DNA from 4 places in the Paenibacillus pabuli genome. Region 1 is predicted to be linked to each of the others. Evidence: riboswitches for the same ligand, from Rfam matches in the RefSeq annotation. Region 1 holds a riboswitch; each other region holds the start of a gene.
The links. Region 1 has a riboswitch for cyclic di-AMP ahead of ABGV42_RS03035 (3D domain-containing protein). Riboswitches for the same ligand answer to the same signal wherever they lie in the genome.

Region 2: it holds a riboswitch for cyclic di-AMP, as region 1 does, so the genes downstream of both, ABGV42_RS30865 (C40 family peptidase) here and ABGV42_RS03035 (3D domain-containing protein) in region 1, are expected to answer to the same signal.
Region 3: it holds a riboswitch for cyclic di-AMP, as region 1 does, so the genes downstream of both, ABGV42_RS30475 (ubiquitin-like domain-containing protein) here and ABGV42_RS03035 (3D domain-containing protein) in region 1, are expected to answer to the same signal.
Region 4: it holds a riboswitch for cyclic di-AMP, as region 1 does, so the genes downstream of both, ABGV42_RS14415 (hypothetical protein) here and ABGV42_RS03035 (3D domain-containing protein) in region 1, are expected to answer to the same signal.

Annotation. Positions count from the first base shown of each region.
Region 1 covers NZ_JBDOIO010000003.1:153,562-157,042, reverse strand. Annotated here, with positions in the region: gene ABGV42_RS03045 (hypothetical protein) at 1-120, opposite strand, end outside; gene ABGV42_RS03040 (polysaccharide deacetylase family protein) at 272-1,063, shown strand; gene ABGV42_RS03035 (3D domain-containing protein) at 1,194-1,871, opposite strand; cyclic di-AMP (ydaO/yuaA leader) riboswitch at 1,874-2,073, opposite strand; gene ABGV42_RS03030 (amino acid ABC transporter ATP-binding protein) at 2,336-3,061, opposite strand; gene ABGV42_RS03025 (ABC transporter substrate-binding protein/permease) at 3,048-3,481, opposite strand, start outside.
Region 2 covers NZ_JBDOIO010000005.1:916,328-919,808, reverse strand. Annotated here, with positions in the region: gene ABGV42_RS30875 (M1 family metallopeptidase) at 1-1,113, shown strand, start outside; gene ABGV42_RS30870 (hypothetical protein) at 1,124-1,966, shown strand; cyclic di-AMP (ydaO/yuaA leader) riboswitch at 2,227-2,364, shown strand; gene ABGV42_RS30865 (C40 family peptidase) at 2,368-2,838, shown strand; gene ABGV42_RS30860 (GNAT family N-acetyltransferase) at 3,150-3,481, shown strand, end outside.
Region 3 covers NZ_JBDOIO010000005.1:835,884-839,364, reverse strand. Annotated here, with positions in the region: gene rnmV (ribonuclease M5) at 1-256, opposite strand, end outside; gene ABGV42_RS30475 (ubiquitin-like domain-containing protein) at 409-1,593, opposite strand; cyclic di-AMP (ydaO/yuaA leader) riboswitch at 1,866-2,119, opposite strand; gene ABGV42_RS30470 (TatD family hydrolase) at 2,362-3,132, opposite strand; gene ABGV42_RS30465 (HD domain-containing protein) at 3,443-3,481, opposite strand, start outside.
Region 4 covers NZ_JBDOIO010000003.1:2,700,158-2,703,638, reverse strand. Annotated here, with positions in the region: tRNA gene ABGV42_RS14425 (tRNA-Leu) at 1-8, shown strand, start outside; gene ABGV42_RS14420 (glutathione peroxidase) at 153-629, opposite strand; cyclic di-AMP (ydaO/yuaA leader) riboswitch at 1,006-1,178, shown strand; gene ABGV42_RS14415 (hypothetical protein) at 1,294-1,692, shown strand; gene ABGV42_RS14410 (HAD family hydrolase) at 1,866-2,549, shown strand; gene ABGV42_RS14405 (Nramp family divalent metal transporter) at 2,716-3,481, opposite strand, start outside.

The sequences.
Region 1 (3,481 bases):
TTCGGGATAAAAGGTCGCCACAGCTCCTATATGAGCTTTCCCACCCGTGACCAAAAATATCTGATCTTCTCCAGCTTCAATGACCTGCAAACGAACCGACTTCAAATCATAAGTATTCATCCTAATCCACCTGTCCTTTGTGTGTATATGTAATGGTGGAATTATGAGTGTTATCGGTCAGATTGGACAATGAAACTTCTCACACTATGCATAATGAACCATCACCCCGGGCATACCAAAGAGAACGCCATTTGACAAAGGAGGCTATATCATGCGTATTCGCCTCATCGCATTCGCCATGTTGATCCTTGTTTTTCTAAGCGGAAGCTATACTTCTGGGCAGCTGCTGGCTAAACCCGTTCCAGAGAGTACGCCTGCTGCAAAGCCTGACCTATCTGAAGATGAACAGCTGACGCTCGGTCAGCTAAGGCAGAAATATGCTGATACTTTCAAAACCAATGGACCTTCAACCCGACAGGTGGCATTGACTTTTGATGATGTGCCTGATCCGCGCTTCACACCGCAGGTACTGGATATTTTGAAGAAATATAATGTAAAAGCGACTTTTTTTATTGTTGGCAACCGAGCTGAGAAACATCCTGACCTCGTCAGACGGATCGTTAGGGAAGGTCACATTGTTGGAAACCATAGTTACAACCATCCTGAATTCAGTAAGCTGTCTTTAAATGCTTTTCGCAAACAAATTCTACATACCGGTGACATTATTCGTAAACTGACCGGGTACACACCGAAAATGATTCGTCCTCCATACGGAGACATTAATGAGAAACAGCTGCAATGGGCCGCAAGACAACAATACAGTATTGTTAACTGGAATGTGGATTCGCTGGATTGGAAAGGCCTAAGCAAAGAGCAGGTTAAGCAAAATGTTTTATCTGCAGTCAAGCCAGGCTCCATCATTCTTCAACATGCGGGAGGCGGCGTGGGTTCAAATCTGTCCGGTACCATTGGGGCACTTCCGGAGATTATTGATGAACTGCGGTGCAGGGGCTTCAATCTGGTGACTCTGGACGAAATGCTGCAATTGCCGAAGAGCAAATAATACAGGGCATAGTGGATAGTAAACACATCTTAATCATGAAACTAACAATCTTATTTTTTGTTAAAAACAAAGGGTACCCTTATTTCACGTTAAACGTGTCATAAAGGCACCCTTTTATTGGCGATGATACTTATTTTAAAATATAAAGTTCAACATCCTGAAAACCAAAAGTGCTCACAGACTTCTGACTTCCAGGAATGAAAATATCAATCCGTTTGCCTTTGATCGCCCCGCCGACATCACGTGCAGTAGCCACAAATGCCTGCTTAGGCAGCCCCGGATGGGAGTGACCTGTAACAAGAACCTTCGTCCCCAGTGGGATCACACTCGGATCTACTGCGATCGTGCCGAGTTCAAGCGGATTACCGAAGTAATCTACAGCACCCCATCCACCATTTTCAGAAGCGGCCGAAGAGTATGCTGTTGCTTTCACTTCAACAGCCTTACTGTAATCAAACGTTTTGCCCCAAGCTTGAACGACTTTCTCGTCAGCATTCACATCAAGGCTAGCTGTCGTGATCGCCTTTGCTTCGGAAGAGCTCTTGGCAGCTGGAGCAGCCGAGGCCGTATTTGTTGTTTTTCCTGGGATCGTAATTTTCAAACCACCATAAATGTTGTAAGGCGAAATATCATGGTTAGCTTTGATAAGTGTGCTCAGTCCAACCCCATATTTTTTCGACAAGGTGTAGAAGGTATCCCCCTCTTTGGCCACGTGAACAGAATCAGCGTGAGCTGGAACGGCCTGAATGAGCATTGCTGCTGTCAGCAGGGCTGCTGCTGTTTTGGCTATTGTTCTCTTCTTAATCATGGTCTTCCTCCCTCATTGTGCCTGCGAAGTTAGTTGTCGGATTCGGATGGAGGAAACCACCCTATAGGTTGCTGTTACATGCGTATTGCGTTATGTACCCCTAATTCACCCCAAGCAGCGTGCGTATCGATCTTCCCCTTCACGGCCTGCATCATTACATCCTCCGCACTTCCTCCTCAGGAAGTTTCGGCAGGAACAATATATCACAATTCTGTAACCAGGGTCCGTAGTAAATGTTACCAACTGTTTTAAACAACTCATTATACAGCTTTAATAATAAGGATTTTTTCAAAATCTGGAGTGACTATGCAGCTTTGGAACAATGACAGAAACGTTACTTTTAAGACAGTGGATACTTATCCACACAAAAAAACAACCCTGCTAACCATAAAGTTAACAAGGCTGTTTGATTTCGTTTTTGTTAGTCCATCCAATATGATTAACTGGCTGATCATGTTCAACGATTATGACAAAACTTTACCGAGGAAGTCACGCGTACGTGGATGCTTAGGCTGACCAAATACTTCATCAGGTGTCCCCTCTTCCACGATTACCCCGCCATCCATAAAGATGATGCGATCTCCAACTTCACGGGCAAAGCCCATCTCGTGGGTAACGATAACCATAGTCATGCCGCCTTCAGCCAGGCGCTTCATCACGTCGAGTACTTCACCGACCATTTCAGGGTCAAGTGCAGAGGTTGGCTCGTCAAACAGCATCACATGCGGCTGCATCGCAAGGGCTCTCGCTATGGCAATCCGCTGCTTCTGTCCACCAGACAGCTGACTCGGATAAGCATCCTTTTTCTCCAATAACCCAACGGTTTTGAGCAAGTCTGCTGCGATCTGCTTCGCTTCCTGTTCAGACTGCTTTTTGACCTTAATTGGGGCAATGGTAATGTTTTGCTCCACGGTTTTATGCGGAAACAGATTAAAGTGCTGGAACACCATCCCCATTTTTTCCCGAGTTGCATTAATGTTGTGTTTGCGGTCCGTGATGGATACCCCTTCGAAATTAATCTCACCGGAAGTAGGCTGCTCCAACAGGTTCAGACAGCGCAGGAATGTACTTTTACCCGATCCTGAAGGACCAATCACGACAACGACCTCGCCCTTGCCAATTGAGACATCTATGCCTTTAAGTACTTCGTTTTTGTCGTAGGATTTGTGTAATTGTCTAACGTCTATCACTTGCACTCAACTTCCTTTCCAGTCGACCCAGCAGCTTGGACAAAATGAATGTCAATACAAAGTATATAGCTGCTGCAATAAGGAACGGATTCATTCCTTGGTACGTAATGTTTTTGACTACACTTGCCTGATACATGATATCAACCATACCAATGACCGAGATAATGGAAGATTCCTTGATGATGGTTACGAATTCATTACCGATGGCAGGCAGCACTGCTTTGAAAGCCTGTGGCAAAATAATAAATCTCATTGCGGCGCCTCTACCCATCCCAAGCGAACGGGCTGCTTCGAGTTGACCGCGGTCAACCCCTTGAATTCCCGCACGGAAGATTTCTGCAAGGTAAGCACCACTGTTGATGGAAAGTGTTAAGATACCCGCCTGAAGAGGCGAGAACGTAATGCCAAATGTCAGGGCCA
Region 2 (3,481 bases), on a different contig from region 1:
GATGTGCATGATTTCGCCTGGGCAGCCTCACCCGACTTTGTTTATGCGGAGGAACCCTTCTCGGCTCCCAATGTTCCAGGCGTACGAATCAAGCTCTATCTGGATCCGGCCCACCAGGATCTGAAGGAACGTTACTTCTATGCGGCCAAAGCAGCTCTTTCCAATTACAGCAAGTGGTTTGGTCCGTACCCGTATTCCACACTCTCCATTGTTGTTCCCCCGAAAATGGGCAATGGAGCAGGCGGCATGGAGTATCCTACTTTAGTTACAGCCTTCGGTGCCGACGACACTACGCCAGGTTACGATCTGGAACGCACGGTTGTGCACGAGATCGGACATCAGTACTTCTACGGCATGGTTGCCAGCAATGAATTTGAGGAGGCCTGGCTGGATGAAGGGTTCACCTCTTACGCAGAAGACAAACTGATGGAGCAGGAATACGGACTTATCCCCAACCTTCCGGTTCAATCCGGCTTAATTACTTCTCCCGCCTCACTTACACAGGAGTCCTGGAAGTTTGATTCCCAGAATCATTATGCAGCCAATGTCTATACCAGGGGCAAGCTTGTGCTGCTGGGCATCGAACAACAAGTGGGCGCAAAAACGATGGAACGCATTCTTTCAACCTATGTAAAAAAATATCGGTTCAAACATCCCACTTCGACTGATTTTCAAAAGGTCGTGGAACAGGTGACCCGTACGTCCTGGTCTGATTATTTTAATCAATATGTATATGGGGACGGCATGGCCGACTTCGCCGTGGAGAATATCCAGGTCAAGCCTGTAGAAAAAGACGGTCAGACATTGTACGAGTCATCGGTAACATTATTGAAGAAAGGCAGCGACTACGAGAAGGTGCCCGTTCGCATTGTTTTTGAAGATGGACACATTGTCGCCAAGGAATGGGATGGCAGTAACGGTCGAATTACGTACAAGTTAACTTACAGCTCGCCTGTATCCTGGGCAATGACCGATCCGTTATATACCGTTGTACTGGAGAACCGTCATATGAACAACTTTTTGAAGGCGGGTCTGTATGAGCCGTCCAAGTTCCGCTGGAGCATGAGTGTAACCAAACTTATAGAAGCTATATTCGGAGGTCTGTCATGGTGAGGTGGAGACAGTGAAAGCAAAAATACGTGAGGGCTGGTTTCTCGTTCGTCAGCATATGTTCATTGCGGCACTTTTGTTTCTCTATCAGCTGGTGTGGGGTTACTTCATCTATAGAATGGTGCAATCGGCTGTCGTTCCCTTGCTGCTGCGCTATCCGGAACCTGACGCCGGGGAGCTTAGTACAATTTTATTCAAAATGGAAAGCCAGCTGAGTCTGTCTACACATCCCGAGGTTCATCGCTATCTATGGATACTGGGGGCCATGCTCCTGCTCCGCATGCTGATCACTCCTCTCATCCAGGCAGGGCTGATCTATTCATTACAACACTTCAATCATACGGAAGAGCGTATTCCTTTTATACGCGGGATCAAGGCACTGTGGAAACCGATGCTGCTGCTTCATTTCATTAAAACACTGTTATTGCTGCTGCCTGCGTACTGGCTTGTCCCCAAGTTGTATGGCATCTTTCTCGATGGATTCCATTCGCTGCAGCTGCTGCTGCCAGGCATTCCATATGTCGCTGGATGGATCGTATATGGATGGATTATACACCATGCCTTGCTCTATATGCAGTTTGGGGCGGGAGCCCCAGAGGGTCAGGGCGGGATCCGTGGTACATTTCACGCTCTATTTCTTGCCTTGCGTCATATCGTTTCTGTCATTGGGATCGCGTTGGTTTTGGGAGCAATCCATCTGCTCATCTTCGGGGCCTTCACCTCTGCGTCTTGGCTCTTGACGGGCCTAATGGGTCTGATCCTGCAACAAACCTATCCGCTCGCCAGATGTTTACTAGATATTTGGAAGATATGCGCTCATTTTCGTCTGTGGCAGTCCAAGTCTTCCAAAGGTTAAAAAGTGTAATGATCCACCTAAAAATTGTTACCATCTTCGTGTAAACTCGTGTCCATGTTTACGCTTCACAAAAGCAAACCTCGACCTTTCCCCGTCAAAGGTCGAGGTTTTTTTTGCTAATTTTCTTGTTAAACGTTGCCAAAGCTTTACTCCTCTGTTACAATAATCGCAGTGAGTTTTTAGTAACAACTTTGTAATCTTTAACTTATGAATTGTAACTACTTAAAATTAAATCGTCATTTCTTGATTTCGCAGGTGCACAACTAGCATAGCCAAATTCCTGGCACCTGGGAAGCGGGGGAACCAGTTATGGGTGAATTGATCTTGCTACAGAGGGATCATAGGGGACCTTCAACCGAATCCTTAAGCTAACCTCGCAGGCGTTGGAAGGGGTATATCTCTTGTTCAAAAAGAAATTAACAGCAGCTGTACTTAGCTTAACATTCGCTCTATCGCTTGGAGCAGGCAGCGCATTCGCAGATTCAAAAATGGATAAAGTAATTGATTCAGCAATGGGAACTACATACAAAAGTGGTGGAACAACGCTTAACGGCTTTGACTGCTCTGGATTCACACGGTATGTATTCGAAAAGCTGGGCATCGATTTGGCTCGTCAATCCAGTTCCCAATTCGACATGGGCGACTCCGTATCTCGCATGGAAATGAGACCAGGCGATCTGGTATTCTTCAATACAACGGGTAAAGGGGTTTCACACGTAGGCATCTTCGTGGGGGAAGGGAAGTTTGCACACTCCTCGTCTTCCAAAGGGGTTACCATCAGTTCTTTGAGTGAGAACTACTGGGCCAACCGCTATGTTGGCGCTAAACGGATTATGAGCACGGACGCATATGAGTCACTGGCCCTCGACTAGGGACAAGCTGAGCAACATCATACTGTAACGAAGCATAAATCAACTGCCCGGTACATTCTCCGCAGGAATGTATCCGGCGGTTTTTTTGTGCTTGTTCGTCCATGCCCTTATGATGTTTTTACCCATCCTACTATAATATAAACGGAATTCCCCGATCTTTTGTTTCACTTTTTTTTCAGGGAGCTAAACCTTGCCAAATGCCCTCCTCTTTTGTAGAGTGAAATCAGGATTAAATATGAAATGACATATGTGATAGACCCTCAGCGTATGACTAAAGTAGCTTGTTCACAATGAAAGGAGCGTGCAGTGGTATGGATGAAGCTTCTGTAACGTTTCACGTTGTGCCGATGCAAGAAGAACATGCAGAATTGATCTGCAGCTGGACATATGAACCACCCTACAACATCTATAGCTGGCTGCCCTGGGAACAGATGAAGGCGCTGGAAGTTGAATTCGGCGATAAGCAGCTTCGCCAAGAGCAATATGCGGTTGTACTCGGAGAGCAGGATCAGCTCTGCGGATTTGCTCAATTCTTTCCGCTCGAAGGTGTGACACGGATCGGGCTTGGCATGCATCCCGAACAGTGTGGTCAAGGGCAGGGCACTGCCTTCGTCTCTGCGATCGTGAAGGAAGCCATTCGGCG
Region 3 (3,481 bases), on a different contig from region 1:
GCGTTGCATCTGCTTCGGGAATAAAAGCATGCTTGCAGCCTGGGACCTTGTTTGCAATAATTTTGCGAATCCGCTCACCCGCATGATCCGGGTCCGTAAGAACAATCACACCCCGTCTCTCCTGCGCAAGTGCAATTCGCTTCAGAATTCGCTGGTTGATGGCAGATCCACCCGTTTCTATTGTGTCAGCCTCAACAGCCCGCCGGATGGCGACGGTATCGTCGCGTCCTTCTACGACAATGACTTCTTTTATCATGTTCCATTTCTTCCTTTCTAACGCAAAAAGAAGAGGAATATCCTCTTCTCTGCCAAACGGCGGTGAGCCTGTTCAGACTCCACCGCCGCATATTCCGCATGATTCATTCATGCTTATATTTTATAGCATTCCCATTTCAAAGTAAAACGATTTTAGTTCGCTTCCGGCTTAACCGGACCGATGACATATACCGTCTTGCCTTTCTTACGTCCGAAGTTCAGGGCATGCTTCACACTGTCATAATACACATCGATTTTGTTGCCTTTAATGGCGCCGCCAGTATCTTCCGCACGACGGAAGCCGAGGCCCTCAATGTACACCCACCAGCCGATCGGAATCACTTTGGGATCAACCGCAATGGTCCGTCCTTCAGTTACCCGGGTACCGGAAGCTGTTTTTGTGCCAATGCCAGGTTCCTCAGAAGAGTAAGCGGTCATCGATACATTTTTAAGTACTTTGGAATATTTAAAAGAAGTGCCTGAGACGGTAATGACTTTGCTGCCTGATGCAGCGGTTTTCTTCGAGTTCGTTGTCGTTTCTTTCTTTGCTGTGGATGTTTGGGCCGATACCGTCTGAATCACCGGCTCCTTCACAACAGGTTTCGCTTTGGTTCCAACAGCAATTACTTTATCGACACGATTGGTCGATACCGATTTGCCCACCATTTTTTTGGAGACTAGCTCTCCATCCTGAAACACCTTTTCGATATGTTGTACAAGTGTACCTTCTTTACCGTTTACGATGACACGATTGTCACCTTTGTACAAGCTAGGATCAGCCGTTTTGACTACTTTGTACGCAATCGGCTGTTCCACTTCCACTGTACGCTTTGTTACACGCACTACGCGAATTTTCATATCTGCCTTGATTGGTGTTGCGAGCGCTGGATAAACCTTATCCTCACTGGCAACCTCAATTCCAGATTTCTGAATTGCATCTTCTACCGATGAATCGGTTGTATACAGAGTCTTGGTGTTTCCGTCTGCCGTAATATTGACTGGAACGGCCCGCTCAATAACAATGCGGTCTCCATCTGCGATTGCCCCGTTCAAAGGCATGGATACCTCATCATGAGGGCTGACTGTGATTGATTGCTCCTCCAGCATTTCTTGAAGCATTCCTGTACGAGTCTCTACCGCTTGAGCTTTGCCATCGATAACCAGCGAAATTTGTTTCCCGGCTTGACCGTAAACGACTAACAAGATCATGATTGTAAGCGCGATTGAGAAAATAGCGATCAGTGCCATTTGACGCAAGTTCTCATGCTTCCACCGCAACGCGTAAGACTTACTGGATGATCGTGACTCATGGGTCTCTTCTGGTTGGAATGTGCCCACTTCTCCGTCCTCCTTCATAGCCTCGCCGTCTAAAGTTAATGCATGATGTCTTTGACGCGACTATACCAAATTTTCTACAAAACAGGTCCATATCCCATTGACCGGTTCTGCATCATGAACCACTCTTCGCAACATGATGTCACCACCTGAATACTTACCGTATGATGACCGTATTTCTTTTATTCAAAAACAAAAAAGCCAAAGAAAGAGTCTAAGAGGAACTCTTTCGTGGCTTTCCGAATGATTTTGAATATCGGAAATTCATGCACGAGGTTGCCTCTCTTTTTCCGCTTGCGAGGTTAGCTGTCGGGTTCGGGCGAAAGAGAGCCGCCCTATCTCCGGTCACCCGCTCATGGCGGATGCCCTTGAATTCACCCCGAGACCCAAAGAAGAAATCAAATAGTGCTTCGCAAAGGCATTCGCTGCTTTTGGGTCAGCGAATGATGCGCATCAGCTGCTTTCACTGATGTTTAAGCCCTATTGGTTCCCCCGCTCTCCGTTAACGGAGACTCAGCGAGATCGGTTCATGAAAAGTATTGTTGTGTCATCGGAAAGTGTCCCTTTGTTCATCCCCCGAACATCTGTCCAATTTTCCGCACAACAATTCACTGAAAAGATGATATCCTGTTTCGATGCATGTTGTAAAGCGTTGTTCAAGTACGTTTTTCTAAATATTTGGTTAAAATATTGTAATATTCTTCATTTATTTGGATCAAAAAGCAAATTCGCTCCGTCTACCTCTCTTTTTCACCGCATTTGCTTCGTTTTTTAACGAATCCCAAATCGTTCCATGGCATTTTTGGTCGTTATTGCAGCAATTTCCTCTACCGGAATGCCTTTAATTTCCGCAGCTGCCTCTGCAACCAGACGTACATGCGCTGTTTCATTTCGTTTTCCACGATAAGGATGTGGTGTCAGATATGGGGAGTCTGTTTCGATGAAAAATCGGTCCATTGGCACCTTCGCCAGTACCTCTTTTGGCTGCTTGGCGTTTTTGAACGTGATTGGTCCCCCGAAGGATAGATGGAACCCTAGATCCAGACAGAGTTTTGCCGTTTCCCAGCTTCCAGAGAACGAGTGCATCACACCCCCGACTTCTCCAGCTTTTTCCTCGCGCAAAATTTTGACAATATCCTCATGAGCGTCGCGATTATGAATGACAATCGGCATGTTAAGTTCACGAGCTAGTCCGATCTGTTGTCTCAGGACACGATGCTGAACATCCTTGGGAGAAGTGTCCCAATAATAATCCAGACCAATCTCGCCTATGGCAACAACCTTTTCATGTTTGCACAGAGACGCAATCCACTCGAGATCACCCTCCTGCATCGTAATCGCATCCTGAGGATGCCAGCCTACAGCAGCATAAATAAAATCATACGTTTCGGCAAGTTTCATCGTGGATGGAATGGTCTCCCGATTGAAACCGACATTGATCATGCAGCCAACCCCGGCGTCTACAGCGCGCTGAATCATCTCCTCGCGGTCCTCGTCGAATTGCGGTGCATCCAAGTGTGTATGAGTGTCGAATAACATCATGTGTATTTCTCCCTTCCTGTCGAATAACTGTTTTCTATCCCAATCAAAATCATATAAAAATCACAGATTTTATCATCACATTTGATTTTCCAGAGTACAAGATGTGGAATTAGCAGATTTAATTTCTACTATATATAGGCGCCCTCGTGATCTCAACTTCTTCAAAAAAAGTGTGGATTACAAAATTATGTCGATCTACATATACTCTCCATTAAAGCAGATTACTGTATCATGGTAATATCTCGAATTAGAAACTCTTTCTTTCATAGCTAATTTGTAAAAAATTTGCTCTTGATTGCACATTTCATGATCATGAAAAGTAGGGGCGAATATGAGATGGCAGCTCGTG
Region 4 (3,481 bases), 2.5 Mb from region 1:
CGACCGCATCATAATGTACGACAAGAAGAGGTTTTCCGAATACGGAGAACCTCTTTTTTTGCGTTTGGAGAAGACGTGCTGATAAAAAAAGGCCATTCACAGAGAACCTGGCTTTCCCTGGTTCCTTGTTATCATGGCCTCTCCGTGTTGCTTTATTTCAGCAGTTTCTCAATATCTGCCTCAATTTGGTCAGGAGTCGTTTTTGGTGCATAACGCTTCACGACGCGTCCGTTCTGATCAACGAGGAATTTGGTGAAGTTCCATTTGATGGCTTTGGAACCGAGCAATCCCGGTGCCTCTGTTGTCAGGTGCTGGAAGAGAGGATGAGCGCTTGAACCATTGACATCAATTTTCTCAAACATAGGGAAGCTTACACCGTAATTCATTTGACAGAACTCTGCAATATCATCGGAAGATCCCTTTTCCTGAGCGAACTGGTTACTCGGGAAGCCCAATACTTCAAAATGCCGATCTTTGAATTTGTTATAAAGTTCCTGTAAGCCTTCGAATTGCGGGGTCAGGCCGCATTTACTCGCAGTATTTACTATGAGCAGCACCTTGTTGCGATATTCGGACATCTCCACTTTCTGGCCTCGAAGGGTATTGACTGTGTAGTCATAAACGGTCATGATTCGTCGCCTCCATTTCGTATAATAGGGTTAATGATTCGTATAACTACATTATATTGCTTACAATTAGATAATGCAAAATTAATTAAATGATAAATACCTTTCTATTCTTACCTACAGAATCCTTAAATTACATACGTTTTTTATAAGGACGAGAATTAGCGAGCTTAATAGAGATGGATAGAGAATGGATGGGTTGTAAGCGATATCATTAATGTGTAATGCCTTAAATTCGTCCATTCGGTGATCTGACCAGACTTTACACTAACATGGCGCGGGTGTATGATTCATATCGTAATTTCAAATTCAATTCAACTTAACATGAACAACGAAACAAACGATAATATCGCTCTGATCAATACATGAAACAGGAACGATGTTTTAATCGCTGAGTTTCCATTCATTCATGGGTGGGAAACGGGGGAACCAATCGGAATGGCTGTCAATGCAGCTAATCCATGGGGTGAATTTTTCGGTGCAAGCCGGAAATAGGGCGACTCTCGCGCCCGAATCCGTCAGCTAACCTCGTAAGCGTTAAAGGGAGAGGCAACAAGCCGTACGCATATTCATGGCGTTTTCGTCATGGGTTATTCAAGAAGCGTTCGGGAGGCCTTGGTCCCCCACGCTTCTTTTTTGTTGTCTTTTCACGCCAAGGGAGGAACGAATGATGGATAATGAGATGATTTTAGTAACAGCACCGAATGAAGCAGGCCGCAAGTTTATCAGGCTGTTGATGTACAAAAAAATGCCGTTTGCCGTTCTGACCAACAGTGCAGGGGAAGAACGGAAACTCCGGAGAATCGGAGTGGAGAACGTCATTCGCATGAATACAGCTGAAGCTCAGAAGTGGTTTCTACCACAATCGAGCGTAGGTAACGTTTTCATATTCGAGAATAGTTTGAACCTGACCTGCCGCTATTTGCAGATCTGCCGTTCCTGGACCTCCAAATCGCTGTGTGTGATTACCGAACAGAGTCACCCCAAAGGCATTTACCGTGGGATGGGAGCTGACCGAATTGTGTATTCCCTCAATGGAGAAGTTGGCTTCTTACTTAATGGTTAATGTGATAGCTGCCGATTGATCCGGTGTAAGGTGCCTGTTATAATTGAACTTATGAAAAAACGGAATTCTGAGGAGACTCATGCAAGATGGTGGGTCTTCTTTTTTTATTTGAGCATTAATGCACAGTGTTGATTCATAAAGGTTGCGTTCATGGCTAACAAGGAGGAATAGGCGTGCCGGATGTACGTGGGTTAAAATGGTTGTTCTTTGATGTAGGAGATACGCTGGTGGACGAATGGGATCCGGTAGATGATATTATTGGGCAGTTTGTTGAAGAAGCCTGCTTGCTTGGATATCCGGTGAAGATAGAGGAAGTGCGAGAGATTTTCGCCTCCTGTTACCGAAATTATGAGCAGTGGCCCATGAGGGTAGCCATTCGAACGCTGATTAGCGATGAACGTCATAGGGAGCAGATTCAGGAGAAGTTGAAGTTCCGGAAGGAACTGGAGAAGCCATTCGCTTCGGCTGACGCGGTGTTGAAGGAATTGTCACACCACTATCGAATCGGCATCATTGCCAACCAGAGTCCAGGGACAGAGGGGCGCCTGGAAAGCTACGGTCTGCGGAGGTACGTGGATGTTCTGGCTTGTTCGGCAGAAGAAGGTGTATCCAAGCCGGACCCGGAGCTATATGCGGTAGCTCTGAAACAGGCGGGTTGTGAACCCGAGGAAGCGGTCATGATTGGAGACCGGATTGATAACGATATCATTCCTGCCAAGAAGCTGGGGATGCGAACGATACGTATTTTGCAGGGCTATGGACGGTTTCAGCCTGAGCTGGAGGGTCAGGGGCATGCAGACTGGACGATCGAAGCCCTGGAGCAGCTTATTCCTCTGCTTGTGTCTGCGGAAGATTAGTGCATAAGATGGAAAAAGAGATGACTTCACGTGTCTTTAAATAGTGGACAAGGCAAATGTACGGCAAGCTAAAAGGCTGATCCCCTCAAGTTATATATTCTTGAGGGGATCAGCCTTTTTTATCAATTTCTGGTTAAAGAAAATATGTTTTTACCACATATTTAGATTAGAACAGCATGATGGTCTGGATGATCAGATAAACATTCAGTACTACAATCACGGCAGCGATGATCCAAGAGACCATTTTGAGCCACAACTTGTTGGCAAATGCCCCCATGCTTTTTTTGTCACTGGTAAACATCACAAGTGGAATAACGGCAAAAGGCAGCTGCAAGGATAGAATAACCTGGCTCAAAATCAGCAATTCTTCCGTTCCGTGCTCTCCGGCGATAGCTGTCACAATCACGGCAGGAATGATTGCGATTAACCGGGTCACGAGCCGGCGAAGCCAAGCCGGAATCCGGATGTTCAGGAAGCCTTCCATGACAATCTGTCCGGACAGTGTTCCTGTAAGTGTTGAGTTCTGACCTGAGGCCAGTAGAGCGACACCAAACAGGATACTTGCAATGGTTGTGCCCAGCAGGGGGGTGAGCAAGTGATAAGCATCTGCAATCTCAGCGACCTGCGTCATACCTGCGCTGTGAAATACAGCGGCTGACACAATGAGTATGGCAGCGTTGATAAACAGGGCCAGGGTCAAAGCGATCGTTGAATCCATAGTGGAGTATCGAATCGCTTCTCTTTTTCCCCGAGTGGTCTGTTCGATCTGCCGGGTCTGCACGATGGAAGAATGCAAATACAGATTGTGTGGCATAACCGTTGCTCCGATGATTCCGATGGCGATATATAGCATCGCTGGATTCTGCAGTATCTCGGCGCTGGGTACAAATCCGGTGAGTACTCCGCCCATATCCGGTTTGGCAAGAAACAGG